Regions from separate parts of the Mesorhizobium sp. L-8-10 genome, predicted to be linked through region 2. Evidence: predicted binding sites of a transcription regulator. Region 2 holds the regulator's gene; each other region holds the start of a gene.
What was found. Region 2 encodes PhoB, which activates phosphate uptake and scavenging genes when phosphate is short. Its sites were predicted from a motif close to TGTCATNNANCTGTCAT; they were not measured.

Region 1 (9,657 bases), 3.2 Mb from region 2:
ACAAATCAAGAATGGGAGACTTATCGTGATGAAGAGCCTTCGCAGATTGTTTGCTTCAGCCCTTCTTTCCAGCGCCTGCATCGCCGCATCCGGCCATGCAACATCCGCGGCCGACGACATCTCGCTGCGCCTGCCGTGGCTGCTCAACGTCCAGTCGGCCGGCTATATCATGGCCAAGAACAAGGGCTTCTACGACGAGGCCGGCCTCAATGTCGAGATCATGCCCGGCGGCCCGAACCTCAATTCGACCGCGCTGGTGGCTTCGGGCGCCAACACGTTCGGCACCAACGACGTCGGTCAGATCGCGCTGGGCGCGGCCAACGGCATGGACCTCGTGATGGTCGCGGCATGCTTCCAGCGCCACGCGGGCGGCGTCATCGCGCTGGCTTCGTCCGATATCAAAGAGCCGGCCGATCTTGCCGGCAAGAAGCTCGCCTACAATGAAGGCGGGCCCTGGGTGCTGACCAAGGCGATGCTGGCGAAAGCCGGCGTCCCCCTCGATCAGATCAGCCTCGTGGTCTCGCCCAGCTCGGAACTGCTGATGAACGGCTCGGTGGACGCCAAGACCGGCTTCGCCATCAACGAGGCCGTCGCGATCGAGCTGAAGGGCAAGAAGACTTCCGTCATCCTGCCCTCGGACTACGGCGTGAGCGCCTATCTCGAAGTCGTCTTCACGACGCGCAAGACGGTGGAGGAGAACCCCGATCTCGTGAAGCGTTTCGTCGCCGCGACGAAGAAGGGCTACGACTACGCCTACCAGCACAAGGACGAGACCGTCGCGACCGTCGTCGCCTTGAACAATCAGCTCGATCCCGTGCAGCAGACGGCCCAGCTCGCGCTGCAGGAGAGCTATGTCTACACCGACTACTCCAGGAAGAACGGCACCTGCTCCTTCGATCCCGCTGTCGTGAAGGAGACCGTCGAGACGTTGCGCGAATTCGGTGGCCTGAAAGGCGATCTCGACGTCGACAAGCTCTATTCGACCGAGTTCATTGCCGCCCGGTAATACCAACGGTCGATGAGATCGACTGCTGGAACGCGCGACGGCGTGGCCCACGCCCGTTGGCGCGGAAAGCCAAGCGGCCGGACGGGCCGCGCCGCCTGGATGCGTCGGCATCCAGGCCGTTGGAACAAGCCTTTTCGAGGAAGCAAGAGACCATGAATGTACAGCATACCCCCATCCATCCCGGCGGCGTCCAGATGCATCTGAAGATCAAGCCGGGCGACATCTCGCGCTACGTGCTGACCCCGGGCGACCCCGGCCGGGTGCCGGTCGTCGGCAGCAGCTGGGACAGCTATGAAGAGGTCGCGCATTTCCGCGAATACAGGACGGCGCGCGGCAAGCTCGACGGTGTCGACATCACCGCTTGCTCGCACGGCGTCGGCGGCCCGTCCACAGACATCGCTGTCGTGGAGCTGTCGAACTGCGGCGCCGACACATTCATCCGCGTCGGTTCCTGCGCGGCCCTGCAGCCGGAGATCGAGCCGGGTGACCTGGTCATTTCCACCGGCGCCCTTCGCCTGACCGGCACCGTCGATGCTTATGTCGACAAGTCCTATCCGGCGGTTGCCAACCACGAGGTGCTGATGGCCCTGATCGAAGCGGCCGAGGAAATGGGTGAGCGCTACCATCTCGGGCTCGCGGCCAGCGTGGACAGCTTCTATGCCGGCGAGGTCAATCCGATGCCCGGCGGCTTCTGGCAGTCGCGGATGAACCACGTCATCGAGGACCTGACGCGCGCCAAGGTCGCGAATTTCGAGATGGAGGCCGCGACGATCTTCACGCTTGCTCAACTCTTCGGCTTCAGAGGCGGCATGATCTGCTCGGTCGGGGCCAACCGCGTCACCCGCCAGCGCGCCGATTCCGCGGAATCGATCAAGCGCTGCTGTGCCGTCGCCAGCCGTGCCGTGGTCATCCTCGCCGGTTGGGACGCCAGGAAGAAGGCAGCGGGCAAGCCGCATTTCTTCCCCTCTCTTGCGGCCTGACACCGCCGGGAACGGACGCGGGGCGATGCCGACCAAAGTCATATTCGATACGGATCCCGGTGTCGACGATGCCGCCGCGCTCCTTTTTCTCAATGCCTGCCGGACGGTCGATCTCGTCGGGATCACCACCGTCTTCGGCAATGCCGACATCGACACGGTGACCCGCAACGCGCTCTATCTCAAGCGGCGATTCGGCATCGACGCCCCGGTCGCCAGGGGCGCCGGCCGCGCGCTCGAGGCGGAGCCGTCTCCGCCTCCCGTTCACGTCCACGGGCGCAACGGCCTGGGAGACATGCTGCTGGAAATCGAAGACCTGCCCGGGCCGGATCCGAGGCCGGCGCATCGCTTCATCATCGATCTGGTCCGGCAGCAGGAGGGGCAGATCTCCATCGTCGCGGTCGGCAGGCTGACCAATCTTGCGATGGCGCTTGCCGAGGCGCCCGATATCGCCGGCCTCGTCAAGGAGGTGGTGGTCATGGGTGGGGCATTCGGCCTCGCGGGTCCCAACGGCAACGTCACACCGGTCGCCGAGGCCAACATCATTGGCGATCCGCACGCCGCCGACATCGTTTTCGGCACCGAATGGCCGGTGACAGCGGTCGGACTGGATGTGACCCGCCAGGTGGTGATGGGACCGGCCTCTCTCGATCGGCTGGCCGTTGGCGGGGAGGCGGCTCGTTTCATCGTCGAATCCACGCGCGGCTATCGGCATTATCATATGCGCTTTGGTGTTGACGGCTTCTATGTTCACGATTCCTCGGCCGCCGCCTTCGTCGTGGACCGATCGCTTTTCCAGACCAGGCGAGGGCCGATACGCGTCGCCACGCAGGGCGTGGCCGCCGGCCAGACGGTCCAGATGGACCGCATGACCCCTTACCCGCCTGGCGCCTGGGACGCGGCGCCGGATCAGGACGTCGCGGTTTCGGTCGATGCCCTGGGCGTCAGACAGTTGATCCTCGACACATTGTCGTGCTCGTCTTGAGGGCCGCTGGGAACCTTCGTCACGCACGAAAAAGCCCGCCGGCGATGACCGGCGGGCAGCGGGAGGAGTTCTTGCGGGCAGTCAGGCGGCCAGCACGGCCTTCGGCTCGGCCATCTCGTAGCCCAGCGATTCTGCGACCGCGCGATTGGTGATCTTGCCCTTGTGGACGTTGAGACCGTTCCTCAGATGCGGATCGTCGACCAGCGCCTTCAGGCCCTTGTCGGCAAGCTGCAGTCCGTAGTGCAGCGTGGCATTGTTGAGCGCATGGGCCGAGGTGACCGGAACCGCGCCCGGCATGTTGGCGACGCAGTAATGGATGATGCCGTCGACCTCGTAGGTGGGCTGGGCGTGAGTGGTGGCGTGCGAGGTCTCGAAGCAGCCGCCCTGGTCGATTGCGACGTCGACGAGCACGGCGCCCTTCTTCATGCCCGACAGCATCTCGCGGGTGACGAGCTTCGGCGCGGCGGCGCCCGGGATGAGCACGGCGCCGACCACGACGTCGGCGGAGAAGCACTCGTCTTCGAGCGCCTCGACGGTCGAGTAGCGGGTGTGGACACGGCCGTTGAAGATGTCGTCGAGCTGGCGCAGGCGCGGGATGGAACGGTCGATGATGGTGACGTCGGCGCCGAGACCGACTGCCATCTTGGCGGCGTGCAGGCCGACCACGCCGCCGCCGATCACGGCGACCTTCCCGGGCAGCACGCCGGGCACGCCGCCGAGCAGCACGCCGCGTCCGCCATTGGCCTTCTGAAGCGCGGTGGCGCCGGCCTGGATCGCCAGTCGGCCGGCCACTTCCGACATCGGCGCGAGCAGCGGCAGGCCGCCGCGGTCGTCGGTGACGGTCTCATAGGCGATCGCGGTCACGCCGGAGGCGAGCAGCCCCTTGGTCTGGTCCGGATCGGGCGCGAGGTGCAGGTAGGTGTAGAGGATCTGGTCCTCGCGCAATTGCACCCATTCGTTGGGCTGCGGCTCCTTCACCTTCACGATCATATCGGACTTGGCGAAGACTTCCTCGGCGGTCTTGACGATCCTGGCGCCTGCTGCGTGATAGGCGTTGTCGTCAGCGCCGATGCCACCGCCGGCGCCGCTTTCGATCAGCACCTCATGGCCGTGGCTGACATATTCCCGGACGGAACCCGGCGTCATGCCGACCCGATACTCGTGGTTCTTGATTTCCTTCGGGCATCCGACGCGCATATCGAGTTCTCCTCATCCGGCCTGTTGGGGCCCGTTCCCTGATGCCACAATTAAACACGGATCGCATCGCATGTGTTTGCGATTGCGGTTGCTGAAACGACAATTCTTCGCTATTCCTTGCATCATATCGTCAGAAATTCGAAGGATCTACGAAGAATGTCGCTCGATAGGATCGATATCGCCATTCTCGACACGTTGCAGAAGGACGGACGCATCTCCAACGCGGCGCTGGCCGAGCGGGTAGGCCTGTCACAATCGGCATGCTCGCGCCGACTCGACAACCTGGAGAAGACCGGCGTTGTGCGTGGCTACCACGCCCGGCTCTCCAACGCGGCACTCGGCCATCAGATGACGGCGATCGTGCACATATCCCTGTCCGGCCAGTTCGAGAAGACGCTGTCCGACTTCGAAGGGGCGGTGAAGCGTTGCCCGAACATCCTGTCCTGTCACCTTATGTCGGGCGAATACGACTACATATTGCGGGTCGCGGCACGTGACCTGGCCGACTACGAGCGGATCCACAAGGAATGGCTGTCGGCCATGCCGCATGTGACCAAGATCAATTCGTCCTTCGCCCTGCGCGAAGTGATCGACCGCACCGCGCTCGGCCTCAAGCCGGAAATGGCATGACGATCGGTGATCGACCGGATTTGACGAGCCGCTGGTGAGCGTGATCTAGATGCGGCCCGGATATCGGGAGCATCGTCATGGCTGCAGGGTCCGGAACGCATCACGTCGTCATCGTGGGAGCGGGATTCGGCGGGCTGGAATGCACGCGCGCGCTCGACGGTGCGCCGGTCCGCGTGACGGTAATCGACCAGCGCAATCATCACCTGTTCCAGCCTCTGCTCTATCAGGTCGCCACCACTTCGCTCGCGACGTCGGAGATCGCCTGGCCGGTGCGCCATCTCCTGCGCAGGCGAAGGGACGTGACGACGCTGCTCGGCCAGGTCGCAGGCGTTGACGCCGCGGACAAGCGCGTTCTGCTCGACGACGACCGCTCCGTAGCCTACGACACGCTGGTGCTGGCGACCGGTGCACGCCATGCCTATTTCGGCCATGACGAATGGGAGCCCTTGGCGCCCGGCCTGAAGACCATCGAGGATGCGACCACGATCCGGCGCGCTATCCTGAACGCCTTCGAACAGGCGGAATGGGAGGCTGATCCGGAAAAACGTCGGGCATTGCTGACCCTTGCCATCATCGGCGGCGGGCCGACGGGGGTGGAGCTTGCCGGCACCATCGCGGAACTCGCCCATGAGACGCTGCGCGGCGAGTTCCGCAACATCGACACACGCGAGACGCGCGTGGTGCTTATCGAGGCGGGCGATCGCATATTGTCGAATTTCCGGCCGAACTTGTCGGCCTATGCGAAGGCTGCATTGGAGCGGCTGGGCGTTACTGTAGAACTCGGCCGGCCCGTCACCGAATGCGACAGCGACGGTGTGGTCTTCGGCGGCCGGCGCCTGCATGCGCGCACCATCATCTGGGCCGCCGGCGTTGCCGCATCGCCGGCCGCCGAATGGCTGGGTGTCACGTCCGACCGCGCCGGGCGTGTGATCGTCCAGCCCGATCTGACGTTGCCCGGCCATGCCGATATCTTCGCCATCGGCGATACCGCTCATGTCGAGCGCCCGGACGGCAAGCCGGTGCCCGGCGTCGCGCCGGCTGCCAAGCAGCAAGGCAGGCATGTGGCCCTGACCATCCGCAGGCGTCTTGGCGGCGATAGGACACCGCAGCCGTTCCGCTACCGACACGACGGCGATCTCGCCACGATCGGCAAGCGGGCCGCCGTGATCGATTTCGGGTGGATTCGGCTCACCGGCCGGATTGCCTGGTGGGTCTGGGGCCTTGCTCACATCTATTTCCTGATCGGCTTGCGCAACCGCCTCGCAGTCTCGTTGAGCTGGCTGTGGATCTATGTGACCGGGCAGCGCAGTGCGCGCCTGATCACGCAGGGCGACGCGGACAAAGGCTGAAGCCGCCCCTGGTGGCGGAAATCTGGCGGTTGGTACCTGGTGGAAGACCTGGTCCGACCCCGATTGGCTGTTCGTCTGATACTGCCAGACCCGCACTCATGACCCAATGCGGTCTTTCAGTTGCGAGTGTCGCTTGCTGAAGTGGCGTTAGTCCGTTGGAGTCAATGGTATTCTTGATGGAGCGCTAATATACATAGACGCTCGAACGGGCAGCGCCTGCCAAATACTGGAGGAATGCCATGCGAAGGTCGTTCTTCACGGCAATGTGTATCGCCGCCGCAACAGCCGCTAACGCCCATGATTGGTACGAAGACAAGATTGACCCGCAGACGAAATTCAAGTGTTGCGGTAGTTCTGACTGCCGCGCCATACCTCGGTCTTCGGTGCGGTACAGGACCGATGGCGGATACACTTACTTGCCGCATAATTTCACCATCCCACGGGATCGTGTACAGGAGTCCCCGGATGACCAATACCACATCTGCGAGAATACATACGTCATAACCAATCAGCTTTATTGGCGTTGCTTTTTCGCACCTCGTGTCAACGTCTCCCTGGGTCTGGTGGACAAAGGCCATCCATAGTTTGATAGCGGCGACGACGACGACACCGAGGTATGACTTATTGGTTTTGTCACATCGAGTGGCGATCAGGCGCCAATTCTTGAGCTTGCTGAAAGGCGGTCGATCTGGTTGCGCCATCTGTATTTGCTTTGGCCATGCTAGGGCGGGTTGCGGCGGTTGCCGGGATGACGGCTTCCACCTCGGCCTTGGCAATTTCCTCGCGGGTCGCACCTGCGTCATAGCCCTTGTCTGCGAGCATCGCCTCGATGCGGTCAGCGATCAGGGGCGCACCGCCCTGCGTGTCGTGCGTTTGGTCAGGCGTCAGCACGAAGCCGAGCGGGCGGTAGCGGCGAAAGCCGCTGTGCATTTGCCGTACCCTCCAGGCAGACGACGCTATTGCGCCCCGGCACGCGCCATCCACATCATGCCTCCAAAGTGCGTCCGGGCGCGCAACCGTGGCGCGGTACCGTAGGAGCGCGAATGAAGGAGCATTTTCATGGACTTCAACGGACCAATTGTCACTCCTTTCACTTGCTGCGCGCCTACGGCTCTGGCACCAAGCGCCAGGTTTTCACCTTCGGAGATCGTGCGCCGGCGAATATTCATTCGCCTGTCATGGCTTCCTGCTGGACTTGCAGAAGGATCGGCGCGAAACTTCTGATTTCGGCCGGAAATTCTGGTCGCCGTCATCAATGGGAGAAAAAGACCATGTCGTTGCCGCTTGCATCCTTGTCGCGCCGAACCTTCCTTGCGGGGTCCGCCGCGACGGCCTTCGTGATGCTGCATCCTTTCTCGGCGCGCGCCCAGGCCAACCAGGCGCATCTGAGGATCATGGAGACCACCGACATCCATGTGAACGTGCTGCCCTACGATTATTATGCCGACAAGCCCAACGACACGATGGGACTGTCGCGCACCGCCTCGCTCATCGATTCGGTGCGGAAGGAAGCGACCAATTCCATGCTGGTCGACAATGGCGACCTGCTGCAGGGCAACCCGATGGGCGACTACATCGCCTATGAGAAGGGCATGAAGGAGGGTGACGTCCACCCTGTCATGAAGGGCATGAACATGCTCGGCTACGAGGTTTCGACGCTGGGCAACCACGAGTTCAACTACGGCCTCTCCTTCATGGACAAGGTGCTTGCCGGCGCGAACTTCCCCTTCGTCTGCGCAAATCTCGTGCGCGGCACGACGCTCGCCTCCAATCCGCGCGACGACAAGCTTTATTTGAAGCCCTATCTGCTCGTCGAAAAGAAGATCAAGGACGGTGCCGGCGCCGAACATCCGATCAAGATCGGCGTCATCGGTTTCGTGCCGCCGCAGATCATGATCTGGGATTCCAAGAACCTCGCCGGCAATGTGATCACCCGCGACATCGTCGAGGCCGCCAAGGCCTGGGTGCCGCAGATGAAGGAGGAGGGTGCCGACATCGTCATCGCGCTCTCGCATTCCGGCATCGACAACAAGCAGGGCGACATGATGGAGAATGCCTCCTTCTTCGTCGCCGGCGTGGAGGGCATCGACGCCGTCTTCACCGGCCATCAGCATCTGGTCTTCCCCGGCAAGAAGGACTTCCAGGATCTGGAGGGCGTCGATGCGGCGAAGGGTACGCTGCAGGGCAAGCCCGCCGTCATGGGCGGCTTCTGGGGTTCGCATATGGGCCTCATCGACTTCCTGCTCGAGCGAGACGGCAACAGCTGGAAGATCGTTTCCGCCACGTCGGAGGCGCGGCCGATCTTCGAACGCGTCGACAACAAAAACAAGGCGGTGGTCGGCGACGACCAGAGGCTGCTCGACGCGTTGAAGGAGGATCACGAGGCCACGCTCGCTTATGTACGCCGGCCGGTCGGCAAGACCTCGGCGCCGCTCTATTCCTATTTCGCGCTCGTCGCGGACGATCCTTCGGTCCAGATCGTGTCCCAGGCGCAGACCTGGTACGTCAAGGATCTGCTCAAGGAGTCCCAATGGAAGGACCTGCCGGTGCTGTCGGCAGCGGCGCCCTTCAAGTCGGGTGGGCGCGGCGGTCCGGAATATTACACGGATGTGCCGGCCGGCGACGTGGCGATCAAGAACGTCGCCGATCTCTACCTCTATCCGAACACCGTGCGGGCGGTGGAGATATCTGGCGCCCAGGTCAAGGAATGGCTGGAGATGTCGGCGGGCATCTTCAAGCACATCGAGCCCGGCAAGTCCGACCAGGCGCTGATCAATGCCGACTTCCCGGCCTTCAACTTCGACGTGATCGACGGCGTGACCTACAGGATCGACCTATCGCAGCCGCCCAAATACGACCCGAAGGGCGCGGTTCTGAACGCGAGTTCGAACCGCATCGTCGACCTTGCCTTCGACGGCAAGCCGATCGACCCGGCCGCCAGGTTCGTGGTCGCCACCAACAACTATCGCGCCGGCGGTGGCGGCAACTTCCCGGAGATCAACGCGTCCAAGGTGATCTTCGAGGCGCCCGATACCAATCGCGACGTGATCGTGCGCTACATCGTCGATCAGGGCACCATCAACCCGTCGGCCGACGCTAACTGGTCCTTCGTGCCGATGCCCGGCACGACGGTGCTGTTCGAGACCGGCCCCAAGGCGAAGGACTTCATCGCCGACGTCAAGGCCGTGAAGATCGAGCCTGCGGGTGAGGGCGCAGACGGCTTCGCAAAGTATCGGATTGCGCTCTGAGCATCCGAAACGACGGCGGCCTTTCCCGGCGGCCGCCGTCGACTCACTGCCCCTGGCGCTTGCCCATGGGATGGAGCGCGGCAACAGGTCAGAGGCAGGTCATCCCGACCCGGCCCTGGGCGGACGTCTGGTAGCGGCAGTTGAGCGGCTTGTCCGGATCGGTTCTCTCGAAGGGGGGCTTGACGGTCTGAACCTTCCAGCTTCCCAATTGCGACGAAACAGTTGCACGGCTCGGGGGCTGTGGCGCGGGAGTTGTGGCGGGAGG
Region 2 (9,657 bases):
GCAAGGTCGTCCCCAATCCCTACATGAACTGGTCGGACATCGATGCCTCGCTGCCGGCGACCAAGATCGAGGTGCTCGGCCCTCCGCCGACCTCCGGCACGCGCGACGCCTTCGTCGAACTGGTGATGGATGCGGCCTGTCAGGAAGAGGTCAAGGCTGCGAACGAGAAAGGCTGCGGCGAGCTCCGCGAGGACGGCGCCTATGTGGAAGCCGGCGAGAACGACAATCTGATCGTGCAGAAACTCGAAGCCAATCCGAACGCTTTCGGGATCTTCGGCTTCTCCTTCCTCGACCAGAACGCCGACAAGCTGCAGGGCCACAAGGTCGACGGCGTCGATCCGACCTTCGAGAACATCGCATCGGGCGACTACGGGGTGTCGCGTTCGCTCTTCATCTATGCCAAGAAGGAACATGTCGGCGTCATTCCCGGCATGGAAGAGTTCATCGCCGAATACACTTCCGAGGGCGCGTGGGGACCTGAAGGCTATCTCGCCGACAAAGGCCTGATCCCGCTGCCGGACGCGGATCGCGCCAAGCAGGCCGAGGATGCCAAGGCCCTCAAGGGCATGGGGTCCTGACCGTCGGTTCTTGACCATCCGGCCCGGGCTTAAACCTGCCTGGGCCGGATTCCTCCGCCTGTTGCGCGGGGAAGCCGGCATATGTCCGGCATGCGTTGCGCCAGGCTGTGCGTCCCGTGAAACAGTGGTCTGGATAATGGATCAGGGCTCCTGAACATGATCGGTTACCTCGTCTTTGCGCTCGCCGCTCTCTTCGTAATCGCATATTTCGCCGGACGATCCCGTGCCATTGCCGCCGTCAACGGTGACGTCGCACGGCTGCATTCTCTCCCCGGCCAGCACGGCATGTATCTGGCATTGGCCGCCGCCGGTCCGGCGCTTATTGCCATCATCCTTTGGGGCATCATCACGCCCGGCATCGAATCTTCGATCGTCAAGGCTCGTTTCGCCAGCGAGCTATCCGGCCTCGGCGTGCCGCAGACCGAAGCGTTCATCCGTGACGCCCGGGCGATCGCCTTCGGCGGCGTCGCCGGCTTCAGCGACGCGACCAAGGAGGCGGCGGCGGCGGTGTACAGGTCGGCCCATGCCACCAGCAGCTGGATCATCGTCGCGCTTTCGGTCCTGCTTGCGGCCGCAGGTTTCTTTCTTGCGTATTCCCGGATCGTGCCGGCTTTCCGCGCCCGGCACGTCGTGGAACGCGTTGTCCGTATCGCGCTGATCGCCTGTTCGGCTGTCGCAATCCTGACGACGATCGGGATCATTCTCTCCCTGATCTTCGAATCCTTCCGCTTCTTCGAGCAGGTGCCGTTCTACAAGTTCCTTTTTGGCACCCACTGGAGCCCGCAGAGCGCGTTCACCGGTGCCGGGGCGGAGGCAGGAGAGGCCAACGCCGAAATTTTCGGCATGGTTCCCCTGTTCGTCGGCACGCTGCTCATCACCTTCATCGCCATGCTGGTCGCGGCGCCCATCGGGCTGATGGCAGCGATCTATCTCTCCGACTATGCGTCGAAGCAAGTTCGTGCCGTCGCCAAGCCCGTCCTGGAAATCCTGGCGGGTATCCCGACCGTCGTCTACGGCTTCTTTGCAGCCTTGACGGTTGCGCCGTTCTTCCGCGGGCTAGGCGAAAGCATCGGCCTTGGCGTGGCCTCCGAATCGGCACTCGCCGCCGGTGTCGTCATGGGGATCATGATCATCCCCTTCGTTTCGTCGCTTTCGGACGACGTCATCAATGCGGTGCCCCAGTCGCTTCGCGACGGTTCGGCCGGGCTCGGCGCGACCAAGTCGGAGACGATCCGCAAGGTGGTGCTGCCGGCCGCGCTTCCCGGCATCGTCTCGGCCATGCTGCTCGCCGTAAGCCGTGCGATCGGCGAGACGATGATCGTGGTCATGGCCGCCGGTCTTGCTGCCAATCTCACCATCAATCCGCTCGAAGCCGTCACGACCGTCACGGTGCAGATCGTCACGCTCCTGGTCGGCGACCAGGAATTCGACAGCGCCAAGACGCTTGCCGCTTTCGCGCTCGGCCTTGTGCTGTTCTGCATCACGCTTGCCCTCAACATCGTCGCCCTCCGCGTCGTCCAAAAGTACCGAGAGCAATATGACTGATACGACCGTTTTACCCGGCGCCGTCGCCCGTCCGACCAGCATCCACACCGACGATGCGGCGAAGGCTCGTCTGAAGAGGCGTTACGCCACCGAGCAGCGCTTCAAGTGGATGGGCGCCGGCGCGGTAGGGCTCGCGGCTTTCTTTCTCGTCCTGCTTCTGTCGACGATCGTCATCCAGGCGCTCCCGGCGCTGCGGATGAACTATCTCGTCCTGCCGCTGGATCTGTCGGCGGCCAAGGTCGACCCTGCCAAGCTCGGCGAGGTCAACTACGACGGCATCATCCATGATGCGCTCGAAGCCAAGATCCCCGACGCGACAAGCCGCCAGGACCGCAGGCTGATGCGGGGCCTGGCCTCGACCGGCGCCGGAGTATTCCTGCGCCAGGACATTGCCGCCGATCCGTCGATGCTTGGCAAGACCGTCGACTTCGCCGTGCCGCTCGACGATTTCGCCGATCTCTATCTCAAGGGCCTGCTCGCCGCGAAGGGCAGCATCGACCCCTTGGCGGGTGACGTCACCCCGTCGGCCGACAGCGGCGACATCGACCTGGCGTTTTCGAGCGATGCCATCCTGTCGATCGCCCGCAGCGCCGGAGCGACCGAAGGAGAAGGCAACACGCTTCGACTGACCAGCGGCGCGTCGTCGCTGCTCGTCGGGCTCAATGGCGGCACTGTGAAGCTCGAGAGCCTCGCCAAGGGCGCGGCCGGCGGCGCCACCGCCAAGGGCCTGGTTCTGCGCAAGCTTTCCAGTACGGCGCCTGCGTCGAACGGCGCAGCGTCGCTTCGTGTCATCGACATGCCCGAAAGCTCCCGCAAGATCTCGGACAAGGAGATCGTCTGGCTCGACGCGCTGAAGGCCGAGAACCTCGTCGAAAGCCGGTTCAACTCCGTCTTCTTCTTCACCGGAGCCAGCCGCGAGCCTGAGCTTGCCGGCGTCTGGGGCGCGATCGTCGGCTCGTTTCTCACCATGGTGGTGACTCTGGCGATCTCGTTCCCGATCGGCGTCGCCGCGGCGATCTATCTGGAAGAATTCGCGCCGAAGAACCGCTGGACGCATTTCATCGAGGTCAACATCAACAATCTCGCCGCCGTGCCGTCGATCGTCTACGGTCTGCTCGGCCTCGCCGTGTTCCTGAATTTCTTCGGCCTCCCGCGTTCGGCGCCGCTGGTCGGCGGCATGGTGCTGGCTCTGATGACGCTGCCGATCATCATCATCGCCTCGCGCGCCTCGATCCGCGCCGTGCCACCGTCGATCCGCGAGGCGGCGCTCGGCATCGGCGCCTCCAAGGTCCAGACGGTTTTCCACCATGTGCTGCCGCTGGCGATGCCCGGCATCATGACCGGGACGATCCTCGGCATGGCGCATGCGCTCGGCGAGACAGCACCGCTCCTGATGATCGGCATGGTCGCTTTCATCGTCGACATCCCGGGCGGCTTCACCGATCCGGCGACGATCCTGCCCGTGCAGATCTTCATGTGGGCCGATTTCCCCGAGCCGGGTTTCCAGCAAAAAACCTCAGCCGCGATCCTGATCCTGCTGGGCTTCCTGGTTATCATGAACGCAGTGGCCGTGATCCTGCGCAAACGCTTCGAACGCCGCTGGTAAGGGAGTAGTGAGATGAACATCTTGACCGAGGCAGCCGTGGAAAAGAAGCTGACGCAGGGTGCCGATGCGCCCGCCGTGAAGATGAAGGGCGACAAGGTTTCCGTCCACTACGGCGAGAAACGGGCGCTCTTCGACGTGGATCTCGACATCCGCCGCAATGAGGTGACCGCTCTGATCGGGCCGTCGGGCTGCGGCAAGTCGACCTTCCTGCGCTGCCTCAACCGCATGAACGACACTATCCCCATCGCCCGCGTCAGCGGCAAAATCACGCTCGACGACGAGGATATCTACGATCCCAGGATCGACGTCGTCGAACTGCGGGCGCGGGTGGGCATGGTGTTCCAGAAGCCCAATCCGTTTCCGAAGTCGATCTACGAGAACGTCGCCTACGGACCGCGCATCCATGGTCTCGCCAAGAACAAGGCCGACCTCGACGGCATTGTCGAGCGGAGCCTGCAGAAGGCTGCGATCTGGAACGAGGTCAAGGACCGGCTCGGCGAGCCCGGAACCGGCCTTTCCGGCGGCCAGCAGCAGCGTCTGTGCATCGCGCGCGCCATAGCGGTGTCGCCCGAGGTGATCCTCATGGACGAGCCGTGCTCGGCGCTCGATCCGATCGCCACCGCCAAGGTGGAAGAGCTGATCGACGAACTGCGCGAGAACTATACGATCGTCATCGTCACGCACTCGATGCAGCAGGCCGCCCGCGTCTCGCAGCGCACGGCCATGTTCCATCTCGGCTATCTGGTCGAGGAGGGCCCCACCGACAAGATGTTCACCAACCCCGACGACAAGCGCACACAAGACTACATCACCGGCCGCTTCGGGTAAGCGGCGGGCGGAAGGACAACGAGGACAGGATCATGGGTGAACATACCGTCACGTCTTTCGACGACGAACTCGATCATGTCGACCGGCTGATCCGCGACATGGGGGACCTTGCGGGGTCGATGGTGCAGGGCTCCACCAGGGCGCTGCTCAACTCCGACACGGCGCTGGCACAGCGTGTGATCTCCGACGACGCCGTGATGGACGCAAAGCAGCGTGAGCTCGACGATCGTGCCATCACGCTGATCGCCAAGCGCCAGCCCATGGCGCAGGACCTCCGTGCGGTGGTCGGCGCGATCCGCATGGCCGCCGACCTTGAACGCATCGGCGATCTCGCCAAGAACATCGCCAAGCGGGTGGGCGCAGTCGGCCAGAGCGTCGCGCCGCGCGGCCTGTCGCATTCGATCGAGGCGATGTCGGGCATGGTGTTGGGTCAGGTCAACGGTGTCGTCGACCACTATGTCGCCGACGACGCCCAGGCCTTGATGAAGCTGCGGGCAGACGACGAGAAGATCGACGTCCAGTACACTGCCGTGTTCCGCGAGCTCCTCACCTATATGATGGAAGATCCGCGCAACATCACGGCCTGCACGCATCTCCTGTTCTGCGCCAAGAACCTCGAGCGCATCGGCGACCATGTCACCAATATCGCCGAGAACGCCTATTTCGTCATGACGGGAGAGCAGCTTCCGGTGCAGCGGCCGAAACACGACGAAACCTCGACGACAGTCGCCGAATGAGAAAGGCTTGACCGCAAGAATACCGAGGAGATCCGACCCGCATGATTGCCCCCAAGATCATGGTCGTGGAAGACGAGGAGCCGCTATGCGTGCTCCTGCGCTACAACCTGGAAGCCGAAGGCTATCAGGTCGAGGTCATCAATCGCGGCGATGAAGCCGAGCTCCGGCTGCAGGAAAACGTACCCGACCTTCTGGTCCTCGACTGGATGATCCCCGCCGTGTCGGGCATCGAGCTCTGCCGGCGATTGAGGATGCGTCCGGAGACCGAGCGGTTGCCGATCATCATGCTGACGGCGCGCGGCGAGGAGAGCGACCGGGTGCGTGGCCTTTCGACCGGGGCCGACGACTATCTGGTGAAGCCGTTCTCGACGCCGGAATTCGTCGCCCGGGTTCGTGCTTTGCTGCGCAGGGCCAAGCCCGAAGTGCTGTCGACGGTGCTCAAGGTTGGCGACATCGTGCTCGACCGCGAAGCGCACCGGGTCTATCGCAAGAAGAGCGAGATCAAGCTCGGCCCGACCGAGTTCCGCCTGCTCGAGTTCATGATGCAGCATCCCGGGCGCGTCTTCTCGCGCAGCCAGTTGCTCGACAATGTCTGGGGCGAAACGATCTATATCGACGAGCGCACCGTCGACGTGCATGTCGGCCGCCTGCGCAAAGCGGTCAATACGGCCCGCATGCCCGATGTGATCCGCACCATCCGCGGCGCCGGCTACGCCATCAACGAGGCGTGACGTCCCCGCTGGAGCAATTCCAGCAAGAGTGCGCAGCGGTCTTGCGTCCGGAATTGCGTGACAACAATGAGTCAGGGCGTCTCGGCTTTTCGAAGAAAGGCGGAAATGCTGCTCCAGCGCGGGCCGGCGATTGCCGTCGGGCCCGCGTCAGGGCGCCCCACCGGCCGGGCGTGACACCGAACGCCTTCTTGAACTGACGGTTCAGGTGGCTCTGGTCGGCAAAGCCGGTCCTGGCCGCGATATCGGCCAGGTTCTCTCCAGCCTGGATGAGGGCGGTTGCCCGCGCCAGCCGCCGCATCAGCAGGTAGCGGTGCGGGCTGGTCCCGAAAAAGGCGCGGAACTGCCGCGCCAGACTGAACCGGTCGAGTCCGGTCACGCCCTCCAGCGCGTCGGAGCGCACGACACGGTCGAGATTGGCTTCCAGATAGTCGCGTGCCATCTCCAGCCGGGGGACATCGAGGGTGATCCTGGAAGGGGCGGGTCCATCGGCATGGCGCGACAGGCCGTCCGCCAACTCGGTGACGAGTTGGACGACGGCCAATTCGTCGAGTTCGCCCTCGATATCGGAGAGGCAGGGCAGCAGCGTCTCGCGCAGCCGCCGATCGGTGACGACGGGGTCGCGGACGAAAGGCAGCGGGGCACAGCTCGCTGCCAGGCTTCGCCGCAACAGGGCGGGCTCGAGATAGAGTATGCGATAGTGAAGTCCGGCATCGGTCGCGGCGCCGCCGTCATGCATCTCGTCGGGATGCAGCACGATCACCTGGCCCGGCAGGCTGTTTCGGACCTCGCCCCGGTAGCGGAATGTCTGAACGCCGTGCAAGGTCACGCCGATCGCATAGGTGTCGTGGCGATGAGGCTCGAAGGCGTTGCCGAAGAACTTGGCGTCGATGCGCTCCAGGCCGGGGAAGGGCGGTGCCGGCACGATGCCGCCCTCGTCGGTGCGCCCGCACAAACGTTCAAGACCGGATTGTTCGTTCCAGCCTAGATCGGGAGACATCTTGCCATCTTCCCAGCGGTGATACGATCCATGTTCCAGACCAAAGTCGCCATCGTCCTGCGCAGTGACCTTGCCGTGTGGCAGAAGCTGAACGTCACGGCCTTCCTCACCACCGGCCTTTCCTTCCGAGCTCCCGAGATGATCGGCGACGAATATGTGGATCGCGATGGCAATCGCTACAACCCCATGTCCGTCCAGCCGGTTATCGTTCTGTCCGCCGATGCGGCGACCATGAGCCAGATCCACCGTCGTTCGCTGGAGCGGGGGATCACGACCTCCCTCTATGTCGACGCAATGTTCGCCACCGGCCACGATGCCGCCAACCGCGCCGTCTTTGCAACTTTCGGGCCCGACGATGCCAAGGTGGCAGGCATTGCCCTTCGCGCCGACAAGAAGATCGTCGACAAGATCACCAAGGGCGCAAGCATGCACGCCTAAGCCAGGCCGTTGCCTCGAATCCGCTCAAGTGCGCGGCAGCACCCGGAACATGGCGACGATGATGTTGCCGGCGCCAGGCACTGAGACCGGCACGATGAAACATAAAAGACTGCCGATGACATCATTGGGTTACAGTTCCGTTTTATGGTTCCGGCGATCTAAGCAGATGGAGCAGCACGATGCATCAGCGCGAGCCCACGCTCGACGAACTGCTCAACGAGCCGATCATTCGGCAGGTCATGATCGCCGACGGCCATGAGCCGGACGACATCCGCCTCCTCATGCGCAAGGTTGGCGGCGGCCTGGACCGCAGGGCTTCAGGTCAAGCGAAGCTGGCGGCGGGCATCATGCAGAGCCGCGGCGTTTCAGGTGGCGCGGGCGGTTGTTGCGGGGCCGGAGCCTGAAGGTCGTTCCTATGGCAACGGTCGATGATAGCGACCGTTGAACCGCGTGGCCGCGCCCGCTTGGAGGGCCGCGCCAGCGATCGAGGTCAGGTGGATGCTGAGCATCCGCCGGGGATTGATGCGTGAGCGCCCAACCGGATGCGTCGACATCCAGTGCCGTTGGTATCAGTTCTCCGGTGGATACCAGTATCATCTCCTTCTCAGGCCTTTGTGACCAACGGTCTCGGCTTCGTTCGGCCCGAGCTGTGCATGATTCGATTGTCCGGGCCGATTGGTGCTACAATGCATTGCCGACTGCGCGGCTGGCGGTGTCCGGGACCATGACCAAAGTAACCGCTCTACCTGACCAGACGGATATCGAGGTGGGCGCCGACGAGACCTTGCTCGAGGCGGCTCTCAGGTCGGGTGTGCCGTTTGCCCACGCGTGCGGCGGCCGCGCGAAATGCTCGACCTGCCGTGTATGGGTTCTCGATGGCCTCGAGGCTTGTCCGCACCGAAATGCAAATGAGACTTCGATGGCGGACCGCTTGAGACTGGCGGACGAGGTTCGGCTGGCCTGTCAGCTCAGGCCGCAAGGCGAGCTTCGCGTCCGGCGCCTGGTGCTGGACGAAACCGATCTGATGATGACCAGCCAGCTTTGCGATTCCGCTGCGACGCGATCCGGCGAGTCGAAACGTGTTGCGATCTTCTTCAGCGACATCGTCGGATTCACGTCGCTGTCGGAGCGGCTTTCGCCTTATGACGTGATGTATCTGCTCAATCGCTACTTCGCGCAGGTCGGCGAGATTATCGAGCAGAATGACGGTTTCATCGACAACTTCATCGGTGATGGACTGATGGCGATATTCGGTGTCGACGACCAGCCCGACGCCCCGCTTCGCGCCGTGAATGCGGCGCTTCAGACCCTTGCGACGGTCGATCGTTTGAAGCCGTTCTTTGCCTCGATGTATGGCATCGATTTCGATATTCGCATCGGCCTCAACTATGGCGAAGCCGTCATCGGCACACTGGGTTTCGTCGGACACGAACGCCTGACGGCAATCGGTGACGTCGTGAACCTGGCCAGCCGTGTCGAAGCCGCAAACAAGGATGCCGGTACACGACTGCTGATATCCGAGGCGCTTCACGACCAGATCGCCGACAAGGTCGAGGTCGCCGACTATGTCAGGGTACGCCTTCGGGGTACCGGCGAGCGCACGAGCCTGTTCGAAGTCATCGGGCTGAAGCCCGAAATCGACGCCGAGCTGAACGCCAGGCATCCCCGCGAGACCGTCCGTCATGCCGGCAGGAGGTGGGTTCGCGCATTCGCTGAAGACGAGCTTCAGCCGCACGAACGCCGGATTCTCACCTTTGAGGATTTCGACATTGTCGTCGTTCGCGGACCTGACACGTACTGCGCCTTCAACAATGCCTGCCCGCATCTTCATCTGCCGCTGTACGAACGCCGAAATGCCGCTGAGGTCGAAACGCTGAATCTCCCACACACCGGGAGCACGATCACCAGCGATCTGGGCCTGGTTTGCCGTTGGCATCAGAGCTGTTTTGATCTGCTTACGGGCGAAGTGAGGAACTGGGCCAAGTTGCAGCCGGATGGTACTTCGCCCGGCTTTGAATTCGTGGGCGACATTTCGAAAAACCGCACCAGTTTGACCGTCTACCCTTGCCGAACACAGGACGGCTATGTGTGGATCGGGCTCGAGTGACAGCGACGGTCGGATATTTCCGTCGGCGTATTCGGCCAATATTCTGAAGATTGAGACTTCCGAAAGTTGAGAATTTGGCAAAGAACTTTT
Region 3 (9,657 bases), 1.1 Mb from region 2:
CCTCCCCGTCGACCCGTGGCCGACCGCGATATTCCGCTTGAAAAAGCCGGGCTTCTGAACGATGATGCAAATCGTTTGCATTTGCAGTAGAAGCCCGGGAAGGAAGCTATGACCGATACGACGGCATGGTTGCAGGGTCAGTTGAGCCGTCGCGCCGTCCTGGCCGGCGGGGTTGTCGCGGCGGGCGGCGCGACATTGGGGGCCGCAAGCGGCCAGGCCGACCATTCGCAGCACGCGACCGACGCAGGCACTCCCGCCCCGAACGCCCATTCCGGCGCCCATGGCGCCATGGTCACCGTCGGGGAGGTCGACAGTGCGGGCAACGGCTTTGATCCGACTGATATGCTCACCGACTGGGATACCGGCACGGTCTCGACACTGCCCGATGGCCGCAGGCTGCGAAGCTGGGAGATCACGGCGGAGGACAAGGAGATCGAGATCGCGCCCGGCGTGATGTTTCCCGCCTGGACCTATAACGGCCGCGTTCCGGGTCCCGCCTTCCGCGCGACCGAAGGTGACCGGCTGCGCTTCACCTTCAGGAACTACGGCTCGCACCCGCATTCCATGCATTTCCACGGCATCCATGCAGCGCGCATGGACGGCGTCCCCGGTGCCGGGCTGATCGGCCCCGGGGAAGAGTTCGTGTACGAATTCGACGCTCGCCCCTTCGGCTGTCATCTCTATCACTGCCACGCGCTGCCGCTGAAGCGGCACCTGCACAAGGGCATGTACGGCGCCTTTGTGGTCGACCCCGATCCGGCCCTTCACGCCGAACACGCCGATATCGCCCGCTCGCGCCTGCTGGGCAGCCCGGAGAACCGCGAGTGGCAGGAACTGGTGATGGTGATGAATGCCTTCGACACGAATTTCGACGGCGAGAACGAATTCTATGCGGCAAACACCATCGCGCACTGCTTCATGAAGGCGCCGATCAGGATTGCGCGAAGCAGGCCGGTCCGCATCTATCTCGTCAACGTCGTCGAGTTCGACCCGATAAACTCCTTTCATCTCCACGGAAACTTCTTCGACTATTTCGATCAGGGCACGACATTGACGCCGACGCTGAGGACGGTCGACCTGATAACGCAATGCCAGGCGCAGCGCGGCATCCTCGAATTCACCTACCGGGATCACGAACCGGGCCTCTATATGTTCCACCCGCACCAGTCGGAGTTCACCGAGCTCGGCTGGGTCGGCATGTTCGACGTGACGGAGGACATGGCATGAGCGGGGCTTCGCAGGCCGGCGACCAGTCGGGTGCAGTGCGGCCCGCCCGCGGGGCGCTCTTATGGGCGGTTCTGCCGCTCGCCGTGCTTGCTTCAGCGATCGTCTGGCTGGTGACGGCCAATCCGCTGGCAATCTCGCGCGACGGTTTGCCGCCCGTCGAGAAACTGACCTTCGAGCGCGTCGTGCTCGACGCCGGCGGCCTTCGCCTTCTGGTCCGCGCCGGCGGCTCGGAGCCGATGACCATCGCCCAGGTCCAGGTCGACGACGCCTATTGGCAGTTCGAACAGGAACCACCGGGACCGATCGCGCGCGGCACTACCGCCTGGGTCAAATTGCCGTTCCCCTGGGTGCAGGGCGACGCCCATGTCGTCAAGGTCGTGACGAAAACCGGGACGACCTTCGAACACGAGATTCCTGTAGCGGTGGCCACGCCGACCGCTGACGGCACAAGCCTTGTCTCGCAAGCACTGCTCGGCGCCTTCGTCGGCATCCTGCCGGTCGCGATCGGCCTGATGTTCTATCCGGCTTTGCGCGGGGTCGGTCGCGACGGGATGAATTTTCTTCTCGCATTGACCGTCGGTCTGCTCGCCTTTCTGTTCGTCGATGCCTTCGAGGATGCGCTGGAGCTTGCCGGCGAGGCAGCGGCGATCTTCCAGGGCCCGACCATGGTCGTGCTCGCCGCGACCGGCAGTTTCCTCCTGCTCATGGCGATCGGCCGCAGGCACGGCGCGCCCACGGGGATGGCGCTCGCCACCTACATCGCCATCGGTATCGGGCTCCACAATTTCGGCGAAGGGCTGGCGATCGGCGCTGCCTTCGCCGCGGGCATGGCCGGCCTCGGGACGTTCCTGGTACTTGGCTTCACCCTGCACAACATCACCGAGGGCATAGGCATCGCCGTACCGCTCCTGAAGAAGCGCCCACCCCTTACGGCCTTCGCTGCCCTGACGATGATCGCCGGCGGTCCGGCGGTCCTCGGCGTGTGGATGGGCAGCCTTGCCTTTGCGCCGCAATGGTCCGCCCTTGCGCTGGCCATCGGTACCGGCGCGATCCTCCAGGTCATCGTCGAAGTGACGGCGCTGCTGCGCCGCGGCAGCGACACGGCGGGCATCCTGGTCTCGCCCGCCGTGCTGGCCGGCCTCACGGCCGGCGTCGGCTTCATGTATCTCACGGCGATGCTGGTGAAGATCTGAGGCCCGTCGGTTAAGCCGCCTTCTCCCTGGCCTTCCGAGGCAGATGCGCGACCACGTTCTCGATCATCCGCATGCCGGCGTTCTGGCCGAGCGTCATGATCGATTCGGGATGGAACTGCACCGCCGCGACCGGATCCTTGCGATGCTCGAAGGCCATGATGACGCCGTCTTCCGTCTCCGCCGTCACCAGAAATTCGTCAGGCAGCCGCACGGGATCGGCAAAGATCGAGTGATAGCGCCCGACCGTCACCTCCTTCGGCAGACCCGAGAAGATCACGCCCGGCTTGGACACGCGGATCCGCGACGGCTTGCCGTGCATGGGGATATGGAGCTGCCTGAGCTCGCCGCCATAGGCCTCTGCCAGCGCCTGCAGGCCGAGGCAGACGCCGAAGATCGGCAGCTCGCGGTCGCGCGCCTTCTTGATCGTGGCGGCGCAATCGAAATCCTTGGGCGTGCCCGGCCCGGGCGAAAGCACCACGAGGTCGGGCCGCAGCCTGTCGAACAGTTCCTCGGCAACCGGCGTGCGCACGGTCGACACCGTCGCGCCCGTCTGCCGGAAATAGTTCGCCAACGTGTGCACGAAGGAATCCTCGTGATCGACGAGCAGGATGTTGACCCCTTCGCCGACGCGGGCCGTCGAGCGTTCGGCGCCGGCAGAATTGCCGGCGCGGGCATCGCGGATGGCGGAAAGCATGGCTGATGCCTTCAGTTCGGTCTCTGCCTCTTCTTCTTGCGGATCGGAATCAAAGAGCAGCGTCGCACCGGCGCGCACCTCCGCGATGCCGTCCTTGATGCGTATGGTCCTGAGCGTCAATCCGGTGTTGAGGTCGCCGTTGAAATGGACCATGCCGATGGCTCCGCCATACCAGGCGCGGGGGCTCTTCTCGTTCTGCTCTATGAAGCGCATGGCCCACAGTTTGGGCGCCCCGGTCACAGTGACGGCCCAGGCATGCGACAGGAAAGCGTCGAACGCGTCCATGCCTTCGCGCAGCCGGCCCTCTATGTGGTCGACCGTGTGGATGAGGCGCGAATACATCTCGATCTGGCGTCGGCCGATGACGCGCACCGTGCCCGGCTCGCAGACCCTCGACTTGTCGTTGCGGTCGACATCCGAGCACATCGTCAGCTCGGACTCGTCCTTCTTGGAGTTCAGGAGCTTGAGGATCTGCTCCGAATCCGAGATCGCATCGTCGCCGCGCTTGATCGTGCCGGAGATCGGACAGGTCTCGACACGGCGCCCATTGACCCGCACGAACATCTCAGGCGACGCGCCGATAAGATATTCGCCTTCGCCGAGATTGATGAAGAAGGAATAGGGCGACGGGTTGATCGCCTTCAGGCGGCGCGAGATCTCCGAGGGCGGCGTCTCGCAGCGCTCGTAGAACATCTGCCCCGGCACCACTTCGAACAGGTCGCCGCGGCGGAAACTCTCCTTCGCCCGCTCGACCAGCTTCGCATATTCGCCGGGCTCATGGTCGCCGCGCGGCGGGATGCGGTCCGACGCCCGGAACGGCTCCTCGCTGCGTTCGCGCGGCAGGCCCTCGGTCGAGAAGCCCTGCCCGGCATAGTCGTACCGGTCGGTCCAGGCCTTGGCTGAGTAGTGGTCGACGACCAGGATCTCGTCGGGGAGGAACAGGACCAGGTCGCGCTGGCTTTCCTTGCGCTCGAGCACGCGCTCGACCGGATCGAACTGGAATGCGAGATCGTAGCCGAAGGCGCCGTAGAGGCCGAGATTGTTGTCGTTCTCTGTGTGGAAAAGCCCGGTGACAGCTCGCAGCACGGTGAAGACCGAGGGCACGCGGCTGCGCTCCTCCTCGGTGAAGACCCGCCCCGGCTCGGCGAGCTCGGGCCGCAGCAGGCGCGCCGAACTCTCCTCGATGGTCACCTCGGCGAGCGGCTTCAGCGCAGCGACGATCGGCGCCAGCAGGGCCTCGCCGCGCGCGTTGAGCGCCTCGAGCCGCATCGACCGGCCTTTGGCGGATATGGCGAGCGGCGGATCGATGATGGCCGTGTCCCAACGCGTATAGCGGCCCGGAAACTCATAGTTGGAGGAGAAGACCGCCCCGCGCCGGCTGTTCAGCCCGTCGAGATAAGCCTCGATCGCGCCGTGGTAAGGCACCTCGTGACGCTGCCTCGTGATCTCTATGCCTCCCGACGTCACGAAACGTTCGGCGCCGTCTTCCAGGATTTCGACCGTCATTCCCGTCTCCCTGTCTCGCCGCGGGCGGTCCGGAGGCATCGTGCAAAACAAAAAGGCCGCCCGGACTTCTCCTGCGGCCATCTGCAACTTTCGCGCACGCGCGTTCGAGGGGCCGCTGTCAGCTGGCCCGCCACCACTTGTTGATGTTCGAAAGCGCGATCATGGCTGGAATGCATAGCGACGAATGAGCGGCCACGCAACTGGATTCGCAGCACCAGCCCCGAGGGGCGACAATACCGGAACTCGCCTGGCATGACCGGCGGGTTGCCCTTGGATGCCCCGCCTTGCCGCAGCCTCCGTTCCTGCGCGGGCAGGTCGCAGGCCGGCCTTCAGGCTCCGACCAAAGTGCCGCCTGATGGCACTGCGCGCCGGGCAGCGGCATGAGCCTGCCGTTTTGCCGCCAGGCTCGCCTATTGCAGCGGCTTCAGTTCCCCGGCGATGGTCGGCAGCAGCTCCGCGACATTCGGATGGATATGGACCGCCCGCCGCAAGGTCTCATAGGGCGCCTTGGCGTACATCAGGTCGAGCACGCAATGCACCGCTTCGTCGCCGCCCGGTCCGAGCACGGTACAGCCGAGGATCTCCTGGCTGTCTGCATCGACGACGATCCGCATGAAGCCCTGCGTCTCGCCCTTCTCCACGGCCCGGCCGACGCGGGTCATGGGCCTCTCCCCGACCAGCACCCGCCGGCCTGATTTGCGTGCCTCGGCCACCGTCATCCCGGCCCGGCCAAGCGGCGGGTCGACGTAAAGCGCATAGGCGGTGATGCGGTCGCTCACCTTGCGCGCATCGCCGTCGAGCAGGTTGGCGGACACGATCTCGAAATCATTGTAGGAGGTGTGGGTGAAGGCGCCCTTGCCGTTGCAGTCGCCCATTGCCCAGATGCCCGGCACATTGGTCCGCAACTGGTCGTCGACCAGGACAAATCCCCTGCCGTCGGTCTTCACGCCCGCCTTGTCGAGGCCGAGGTCGTCCGTATTGGGCTGCCGGCCGAGTGCCAGCAACACATGCGACCCCGCAACCGGCGCCACGCCCTGCCGGAACGAGACGGCCGTCCCGTCATCCCTTCTTTCGAAGCCTATCCCATCAGCACCGACGTGGACGGCGATCCCCTCCTTCTCCAATACGCCCTTGATCGCCTCGGAGACATCTTCATCCTCACGGGTAACCAGCCGCGGTCCTTTCTCGATCACCGTCACGGCGCTGCCGAAACGGCGGAACATCTGCGCGAACTCCAGCGCGACATAGCTGCCGCCGACCACGACCAGATGGCGCGGCAGGACGTCCAGATCCATCATCGATGAGTTGGTCAGATAGTCGATCCCGCCCACTCCCGGCAGGTCCGGCACCGACGCGCGCCCGCCGACATTGAGGAAGATCTTGTCGGCCGACAGCAATTCGTCGCCGACGCGGACCTCCCGGTCGCTCTCGAAACGGGCATGCCCCCGGTAAAGGGTACAGTTCGCCATGCCCGCGATCCAGCCTTCGAGACCCGTGCGCGCGTCGTTCGATACCTTGTCCTTGCGTGCCTTGACGGCCTTCATGTCGATACCGACGCCGCCCGCCAGCACCACCCCGTAATCCGAGGCGCGTCGAGCGAGATGAGCGGCATAAGCGCTCGCCACCATCGCCTTGGTCGGCATGCAGCCCGTATTGACGCAGGTGCCCCCGACCAGCTTGCGCTCGATCAGCGCGACGCGCATGCCAGCATCGTTCAGCCGGCCGGCGAGCGAAGGGCCAGCCTGACCGGCGCCGATGATGATGGCGTCATAGGACCAGGCGGTCATGACACGGCTCCGACGATCACGATCGCCGCGGCGATCGCCACCACGTCCTCGATGAGCGCTGCCGGCAGGTCCTTGCCGAAGGCGGCGGCGAGCCGGTTCCTCACCTCCGCGCCACCATAGGTGCCCATCACCGCGCCAACGACGCCGGCGATCAGAGCACCGATGGTCAGTCCGGCAGCGGCGCCGATCACCGCGCCGCTCAGCGCACCGGTGACGATGCGCGCGCCGAACTGCTGCGGCACCTTTCGGCTCGGCGTCGACGGCAGTTGGTCGGTGATCAGTTCGGCAATGGCCGCGATGGAAAGGATGGCCACGGCGATCCAATGGCTCATGAAGGCGGCCCAGGTTCCAGCCACTGGCAGCCACCCGAGATAGGCGCCCCAGCTCACCGCGGCGGGTGCGGTCATGGCCCGGAGACCGGCGACAATACCTATGAGAAGTGCAATCAGATAAAGCGACATGTCCGTCCCCTCGGGCACCGCGATGCGCGGGCCTCCGGAAAGGATCGTCCTTCATCGCGGGCGGCAGTGCAAGGGCAACTCACGCTTGTCACAGGCCCTTCATGCCCCGCAGCTACCCAGCCGGGCGCAATCGCCAACCGGATGGAATCATGGCTTACGAGACGAACGACGCCTTCGCCGAGAACTTCACCGAGATCGGCAAGGACGCGCCGCCACGCTATCTCGGCATCCGCTTCGACGCGACCGGCACGTTCATGCCGACGCCGGGCAACACGGTCGTGAGCCACGTGGTTCCGGGCTCGCGCACCGAAGCGGCGCTGGCCCGCGTCCGCCAGGGCCTGATGGACCTGCCCTATGGCGACCGTTTCGCCTATACGCCCGTCTCCAGCCACCACATGACCGTCTTCCAGGGCATCATCGAGGGCCGGCGCAAGCCGGACTACTGGCCCGAGGGCGTCGCGCTGGACGCAGCCGTGGAGCAGACGACATCCCTGTTCCTCGACCGCCTGTCGAGCTTTCCTCGAGGGGACCCGTTCCACATGAAGGTCGTCTCGGTCACCCCGCTCGGCCTCGTCCTGGAGGGCGCAACCGAGCGCGACGAATACACGGTGCGCGCGCTCCGCGACGATCTGGTCGGGCCATTCGGCTATCGCCATCCTGACCACGACAGCTACACCTTCCACATCACCATGGCCTATCCCAAGGCCTGGCTGCCGGCCGGCGCCGAAGCGGCCTATCTGCCGGCGCTCGCCGCGCTCAAGGACAGCCTTGCCCAGGAGATCGACATGGTGGAGCTCGGCGCTCCCGCCTTCTGCGAGTTCACCGACATGACCGAGTTCCGTCCGCTGAAATTCCTTTCCTGAGCTTGGGGCCAAGTGCAACGGCGGCCTCTCTTTCCACGGAAGAGGCCAAGATGCCCAGAGATTGGAATTTTCTTCCGGGCTTCTGGATTTCACGAGATAAAGTTTTTCATCCGGACAGCATTGCGGTCGCGGCCCGCCTTGTTCACATCGGGCGCGGGACTAGATTCCGGGCAGTCGGGCCGCTCGGCCCGAATCCCGCGAAGAGATTCTGCGAAAGACGGAAAAGATACGATGAACTGGTTCAAATCGCTGCTGGCCGCCGCCGCCATCCAGGCGCTCGCCATCCTGCCCGGCCACGCCGGCTCAAACCTCGACGAGATCAAGTCGGCCGGCGTGCTGCGGATCGGCACCGAAGGTACCTATGCGCCCTTCACCTACCACGACCAGAGCGGGGCACTGGTCGGCTTCGACGTCGAGATCGGCCGCGAGGTCGCCAAGCGGCTGGGGGTCAAGGCCGAATTCCTGGAGGGCAAATGGGACGGCCTGATCGCCGGCCTCGACGCCAACCGCTACGACACGGTCATCAACCAGGTCGGCATCACCGAGGCGCGCAAGCAGAAGTACGACTTCTCCGAACCCTATATCGCATCGAAGGCCGTGCTGATCGTGCGCGGCGACAATGATGCGATCAAGGATTTCGCCGATCTGAAGGGCAAGAAGTCGGCCCAGTCGCTGTCCAGCAACTTCGGCAAGATCGCCGAGGCCTCGGGCGCCGAGCTCGTCGGCACCGATGGCTTCGACCAGTCGATACAGCTTGTGCTCAACGGCCGCGCCGACGCCACGATCAACGACAGCCTGTCCTTTTACGACTTCAAGAAGCAGAAGCCTGACGCCGATGTGAAGATCGCCGCCCAGCAGGAGAATGCCGACTATTCCGGCATCATCATCCGTAAGGGCGAGCCCGAGTTGCTGGCCGCGATCAACGAAGCGCTCAAGGTCATCAAGGACGACGGCACCTACCAGAAGATCGCCGACAAATATTTCGGCCAGGATGTCTCGAAGTAAGAAACCTCCGCATTCTCAAACCGAAGTTGCGCGCCGTTTTCATTCCTGCCGGGGTTCCGGCAGGAATGAAGCGGTGCAAACTGCTGTTCCGACAAGCGACGCGGCGTTGCGGTGAGCCGGCCACCGGCTTAGCGTCGCCAACCAGACGAATTCGACCGACCGGAGGGGGTGTCCGTGCCGCACTGGCTGCAACTGATGCTGGATTCGCTCGGCCCGCTGTTGTGGGCAGGGTTGCGTTTCACCGTGCCGCTGACCCTGCTTTCCTTCGCGTTCGGGCTGACCGTCGGGCTGGCGGTGGCGCTCATCCGCCTCTTCGGCCCCGCGCCGCTTGCGGCCGCCATGCGCTTTTATGTGTGGATCATCCGCGGCACTCCGCTGCTCGTCCAGCTCTTCCTGATCTTCTACGGCCTTCCCAGCGCCGGCATCGTGCTCGACGCCTTCCCGGCGGCGTTGATCGGCTTCACCCTGAACATCGGAGCCTATTCGTCCGAGATCATCCGGGCGGCGATCTCATCCGTCGTCAGGGGGCAATGGGAAGCCTCCTATTCGATCGGCATGTCCTGGAGCCAGACGATGCGGCGGACAATCCTGCCGCAGGCGGCGCGCGTGGCGGTGCCGCCCCTCTCCAACACCTTCATCTCGCTGGTCAAGGACACCTCGCTTGCCGCTGCCATCACCGTGCCGGAGCTGTTCCAGGCCGCCCAGCGCATCGTCGCCACCACCTATGAGCCGCTGATCCTCTATGTCGAGGCGGCACTGATCTACCTCGCCTTGAGCTCGGTGCTGTCTGCTCTGCAGTCGCGGCTCGAAGAACGGCTCGGGCGTTATGGCGGCTTCATGGAGGCGCGCGCATGATCGGCCTCACCCGCCTCGAGAAGCGCTTCGGCGATCATGTGGTCTTGAACGACATCACGCTGGAGA

Region 1: JN280_RS26445 (bifunctional 2',3'-cyclic-nucleotide 2'-phosphodiesterase/3'-nucleotidase) is a predicted target of PhoB. The motif match lies at 7,308-7,324, and genes of this name have one in related genera.
Region 3: JN280_RS16260 (DUF1868 domain-containing protein) is a predicted target of PhoB. The motif match lies at 6,955-6,971, and genes of this name have one in related genera.

What each region holds. Positions count from the first base shown of each region.
Region 1 covers NZ_AP023263.1:5,647,613-5,657,269, reverse strand. The annotation lists gene JN280_RS26480 (ABC transporter substrate-binding protein) at 29-1,006, shown strand; gene JN280_RS26475 (nucleoside phosphorylase) at 1,159-1,986, shown strand; gene JN280_RS26470 (nucleoside hydrolase) at 2,012-2,968, shown strand; gene ald (alanine dehydrogenase) at 3,050-4,165, opposite strand; gene JN280_RS26460 (Lrp/AsnC family transcriptional regulator) at 4,322-4,795, shown strand; gene JN280_RS26455 (NAD(P)/FAD-dependent oxidoreductase) at 4,873-6,144, shown strand; gene JN280_RS26450 (transposase) at 6,778-7,074, opposite strand; gene JN280_RS26445 (bifunctional 2',3'-cyclic-nucleotide 2'-phosphodiesterase/3'-nucleotidase) at 7,416-9,392, shown strand.
Region 2 covers NZ_AP023263.1:2,407,338-2,416,994, forward strand. The annotation lists gene JN280_RS11295 (PstS family phosphate ABC transporter substrate-binding protein) at 1-578, shown strand, start outside; gene pstC (phosphate ABC transporter permease subunit PstC) at 735-2,123, shown strand; gene pstA (phosphate ABC transporter permease PstA) at 2,116-3,729, shown strand; gene pstB (phosphate ABC transporter ATP-binding protein PstB) at 3,742-4,557, shown strand; gene phoU (phosphate signaling complex protein PhoU) at 4,590-5,294, shown strand; gene phoB (phosphate regulon transcriptional regulator PhoB) at 5,336-6,025, shown strand; gene JN280_RS11325 (AraC family transcriptional regulator) at 6,012-7,022, opposite strand; gene JN280_RS11330 (DUF2000 family protein) at 7,053-7,460, shown strand; gene JN280_RS11335 (hypothetical protein) at 7,640-7,864, shown strand; gene JN280_RS11340 (adenylate/guanylate cyclase domain-containing protein) at 8,185-9,567, shown strand.
Region 3 covers NZ_AP023263.1:3,507,015-3,516,671, reverse strand. The annotation lists gene JN280_RS16285 (multicopper oxidase domain-containing protein) at 109-1,227, shown strand; gene JN280_RS16280 (ZIP family metal transporter) at 1,224-2,420, shown strand; gene JN280_RS16275 (anthranilate synthase) at 2,431-4,620, opposite strand; gene JN280_RS16270 (FAD-containing oxidoreductase) at 5,031-6,407, opposite strand; gene JN280_RS16265 (DUF4126 domain-containing protein) at 6,404-6,868, opposite strand; gene JN280_RS16260 (DUF1868 domain-containing protein) at 7,018-7,731, shown strand; gene JN280_RS16255 (amino acid ABC transporter substrate-binding protein) at 7,963-8,736, shown strand; gene JN280_RS16250 (amino acid ABC transporter permease) at 8,911-9,591, shown strand; gene JN280_RS16245 (amino acid ABC transporter ATP-binding protein) at 9,588-9,657, shown strand, end outside.